DNA from 2 places in the Aquabacterium olei genome. Region 2 is predicted to be linked to the other one. Evidence: predicted binding sites of a transcription regulator. Region 2 holds the regulator's gene; the other holds the start of a gene.
What was found. The regulator FNR, encoded in region 2, switches genes on or off when oxygen is low (the NO sensors DNR and NnrR bind a similar motif). The targets are predictions, from matches to a motif close to TTGATNNNNATCAA.
Positions count from the first base shown of each region.

Region 1: the regulator FNR is predicted to act here: its motif matches at 1,433-1,446, upstream of DEH84_RS11545 (hemerythrin domain-containing protein).

Region 1 is NZ_CP029210.1:2,573,467-2,575,661, reverse strand. It holds gene DEH84_RS11550 (M14 family metallopeptidase) at 1-818, shown strand, start outside; gene DEH84_RS11545 (hemerythrin domain-containing protein) at 834-1,358, opposite strand; gene DEH84_RS11540 (hypothetical protein) at 1,529-1,867, shown strand; gene DEH84_RS11535 (hypothetical protein) at 1,977-2,195, opposite strand, start outside.
Region 2 is NZ_CP029210.1:1,460,657-1,462,851, forward strand. It holds gene ccoG (cytochrome c oxidase accessory protein CcoG) at 1-298, shown strand, start outside; gene DEH84_RS06530 (nitrogen fixation protein FixH) at 322-585, shown strand; gene DEH84_RS06535 (hypothetical protein) at 679-969, shown strand; gene fnr (fumarate/nitrate reduction transcriptional regulator Fnr) at 1,047-1,763, opposite strand; gene hemN (oxygen-independent coproporphyrinogen III oxidase) at 1,970-2,195, shown strand, end outside.

The sequences.
Region 1 (2,195 bases), 1.1 Mb from region 2:
TCCAGCGCGGCTGCCTGACGCTGGTGCCCGTGGCCAATCCGCTGGCCTTCGCGCGCGGCACGCGCCAGGGTGACCGCAACCTGAACCGCCGCCTGCGGCCAGAGCCCGAGCCGCGCGAATTCGAAGACCGCGTGGCCAATGTGCTGTGCCCGTTGCTGGCCGCCCACGAGGTCCTGCTCGATCTGCACTCCTTCCACACCCCCGGCGAACCCTTCGCCATGCTGGGCCCCGAAGACAACACCGGTTCGCTCGAGCCCTTCACGTACGCCGCATGCGAGTCGGCGTGGGCGGCGCACCTGGGGCCGCGGCGTTTCGTCGAGGGCTGGCTGGACACCTACGCGGCCGGCGTGGCCGAGCGGCGCGCGCGGGCGGCGCTGGATGGCGCGCTGCCTGCCGTCGTGCAGGATGCGCAGTATGGCGTCGGCACGACCGAGTACATGCGTTCGGTGGGCGGCTACGGGATCACGCTGGAGTGTGGCCTGCACGGCGATCCGCACGGTGCGGCCGTGGGCCTGCATGCGATCCGGCAGACGCTGGCGTGGCTTGGCATGGCCGATCTGCCGCTGGTGCCGCCCGTGGGCGATCCGGACGTGATGCGGCTGGTGCAGGTGACGGACCGACTCCACCCCGATGACCGGCTGGCTGCCCCCTGGCGCGGCTTCGATCCGGTGCGGGCGGGGCAACCGATCGGCTGGCGCCATGATGGCCAGGCCGTGTGTGCGCCGGAAGACGGCTGGGTGGTGTTCCCCAACCCCGAAGCCGAGGTGGGACAGGAGTGGTTCTACTTCGCGCGCCGCAGCCCGCGACGGCTGGGCTGACGCGGCACGTTGTGCTCAGTGGGTGCGGCGGCGTGCCACCATGGCGGCGCTCAGCGTGCGGCATTGCTCGGGCGTGAGGCCGGCAGCGGCCGGATAGACCCAAGCTTCCTCGGCATCCGCATGGGCCGGGTAGCGTTCCGTCAGCGTCAGCACGGCGTCGGGCACCGCATCGCCCGGCGCGGCCTCGCCGGCCTGCACGGCCAGCAGCCAGGGGCGGGTGGCCTGCCACAGCGCACCCAGCTCATCGTGTTCGGCCTGCAGGCGTGCAATGTGTGCCGTCACGTCCGGCTGGCCGAGCGCCCGCAGTGCCGGAAACAGATCCATGTCTTCGTCTTCATGGTGCAGCGGCGCCGCCAGATCGAAGTAGCGCAACACGGAGGTGGCCGCCTCGCGGGCCTCGGCATCGGCACCGTGTTGCCCAACGTGCGCCACCAGCCGTCGCGTCAGGGTCGAGAAGCGCCGCACCTTTTCATGGCAGGCCGTCAGCAGGGCCAGCGGGTCGTCGATCTCGGGGGCAATGGGTTGGAGCAGCGGGCGCATGAGGTCGGGGCGAGGGCGAGTCGCCCGGGGCGGGCGCCGTGCTGCATTGTCCGCCGTGCGCCAGGGGCGTGGGTGTGATGCACCTCAACAACCTGCCTGCAGGCAGGGCGGCGCGGGCGGTCTGCATCTTGCTAAATCCACGCGTTCAGCAGTAGCAGGAGTTTTCTCGCATGAGCCAAGACAGTACCCGCATCGCCCTTGCCGCCCGCATTCATGTGGCCTTGCGCCGCAAGACCGGCCGCGTGACCGACACCGAGTGGCTGGCGCAGGATCCGACCTACGCCACGGAGATCATCCGGATGTGCCGGGCCGAGGGGGATGCGGAGCTGGTGGGGCTGGCCGACAAGCTGGATGCGGCCATGCAGACCTTGCGGCCACGTGTTGTGAGGCCGGTGGCCCCGCCGCCCGTGGCCGTGGTGCCGGCATGGGCAGACAGCAGCATGCAGCTGGAGGCGGAGCGGGAGCGTGAGCGCAAGATCGAGCAGCGCTACGTCGGCCGCCTGCGGTGAAGCAGCGTGGGTGCGGCGAGGGCCACGGTGGCGGCGACCGCGCGCCATGGCCCTGCGCACCTTTGCTGCATCAGATCACGCAAGCGCTATGCCAGCGCTGTGCCGCTGTTCAGAGCTGGTTCTGCACAGAGGCGGTGCCTTCGGCCCGCCCTTTGCGGCGCAGCGCCAGCACCATGCCGAGGCCGACCACCGCCATCAGCACCGTTTCGGGTTCGGGCGCCGGGCTGAGCGTCACGTCGGCCAGCGTGCGGCCCGAATAGCCGTAGCTGCCCCCGATGGTGCCGTCGATGTAGGCCGACGCGCGCAGCGTCATGTCCATGCGGTACTG
Region 2 (2,195 bases):
TGATGGCTATGTGGAGAACGTCTACCGCGTGCAGTTGATGAATGCCAGCGAGCAGGTGCAGCGTTACCGGATCGGTGTGGAGCAGCTGACCGCTGCACGGGTCGAAGGGGGCGAGAACATCGTCCTCGGCCCCGCAGAGGCCCGCTGGGTGCCCGTTGCCGTGCGCGTGCCGCCCGAAGTGGCCGCCCGGATGGGCACCGGTGCAAACAGCATGACCTTGCTGGTCGAGCAGTTGCGGCACGGTGACCGCCCGCAGGTCGACATCCGCGAGCGAACCACTTTCATGGTCCCGCGCTGAGCGGGCCTTCACGGAGAACCCTCATGTCTGAACAAGCCCTTGCCTCCGAGCAGCCTTCGGCGCCGGTGTCCCAGCCCCCCTGGTGGAAGCTTCCGATCGTGTGGATGGTGATCGGCGGGCCGCTGGCCGTCGTCGTGGCCTCCTTGTTCACGGTCGGCATCGCCGTCAAGAACGTGGATCCGGTGCTGGACACATCCAAAGGCCAGGTGTCTTCCACGAACGAGTTGCCCGCGGTGAAGGCGCGCAACCATGCGGCTGAAGGCAGCACCCAGCCCGCGGAGCGCTGAGTGCGCCCCCGCCTGCGGGTAAATCCCGCAGGCAAGCCCGCCCGACTGGCGGAACATCAGGTCGTGTCCCTATTCCTGTGAGAGGAGTGCCGCATGACACAGCGTAGCTTGCACGCTGCCCAGATCCTCTGGCCCGCGTTCTTGGTCGCCGGGCTGCTGGAGATGCTGGTGTTTGCCTGGGTGGATCCCGGCATGCTGCAGATCGGCAGCTGGTATCCGGATGCCGACACCGTCTACAGCCTGACGTTCCTCGCCTTCTGGGCCTTGATTGCCCTGGCTACGGCGGCGTCGCACTGGCTGATGCGCCATGACGAGGTCGGGGCCAGACGGATCGAGCGGCGCGTTCGGCGGTCTCGCCATGGGCACGCTGCAGCGCGTCCCTGACTTCTGCTGCTTCGCCCCGCCGAAAGTAAAAACCCGCCAGCGGCGGGTTTATTCAAAGGCACATCAGGGATGCGGAATCAGCACCGCACGCTGTTGACCAGTGCGCGCAGGCCTGCTTCGTCGGTGATGCGGATGTCGCGCTGCTTGACCTCAAGCAGGCCTTCGTCCTGAAACTTCGAGAACGTGCGGCTCACGGTTTCGAGCTTGAGGCCCAAGTAGCTGCCAATCTCTTCCCGCGTCATGCGGAGCACCAGCGCCGAGGCTGAAAAACCACGCGCATGCAGGCGCTGCGTCAGGTTGAGCAGGAAGGCGGCCAGCCGCTCTTCGGCGCGCATGCTGCCCAGCAGCAGCATGACGCCGTGGTCACGCACGATTTCGCGGCTCATGATCTTGTGGAACTGGTGCTGCAGATCCGAGAACTCGCGCGACAGGTCTTCCAGCTGCGCATACGGGATCACGCAGACCTGAGAATCTTCCAGCGCAATGGCGTCACAGGCATGGCGGTCGGTGCTGATACCGTCCAGGCCCAGCAACTCGCCGGCCATCTGGAAGCCGGTGACCTGATCGCGCCCATCCTCGGAGGAGATGCGGGTCTTGAAAAAGCCGGTGCGCACCGCATAGACCGATCGGAAGGCATCGCCCGTGTGGAACAACGCGTCGCCCCGCTTGACGGTCTTGCGCGTGGCCACGAGCGAGTCCAGATGGCTCAGCTGCGGCTGGCTGAGCCCCACAGGGAGGCACAGCTCACGCAGATTGCAGCTGGAGCAGGCAACTTTGAATGCTTCGTATTTCATTGCACACGACGAACCGTTGGTGGAGCCCTTGCTCGAAGAGCGGCATGCGTCGGTGTTGCTCTGGTCCAGGACGGGGATGGTGTTATTCAACATGAGGAACCTCAAGGTCTTCCTGATTGTTGCCCGATCCCCGGACTCGAGGTTGAGGCAGATCAACCCGCAGCACTGCCAGTTTGGCACAGACTCCGTATATGAGCGACCAGGCCATGATAACCATTCAACCCGCCCCCATCATCTCGAGCGAGGTGCTGACTCGACTTGACGTGTCCGGACCACGCTACACCTCGTACCCGACGGCCGATCGGTTTGTGGAGGCCTTCGGGCCGACCCAGCACCGCCAGGCGCTCGTCCAGCGCAGCGAAGGGGCGGGGGCCATGGCGGGCGGTGCCGTGCCGCTGTCGCTGTATGTCCACATCCCGTTCTGCGAGTCGG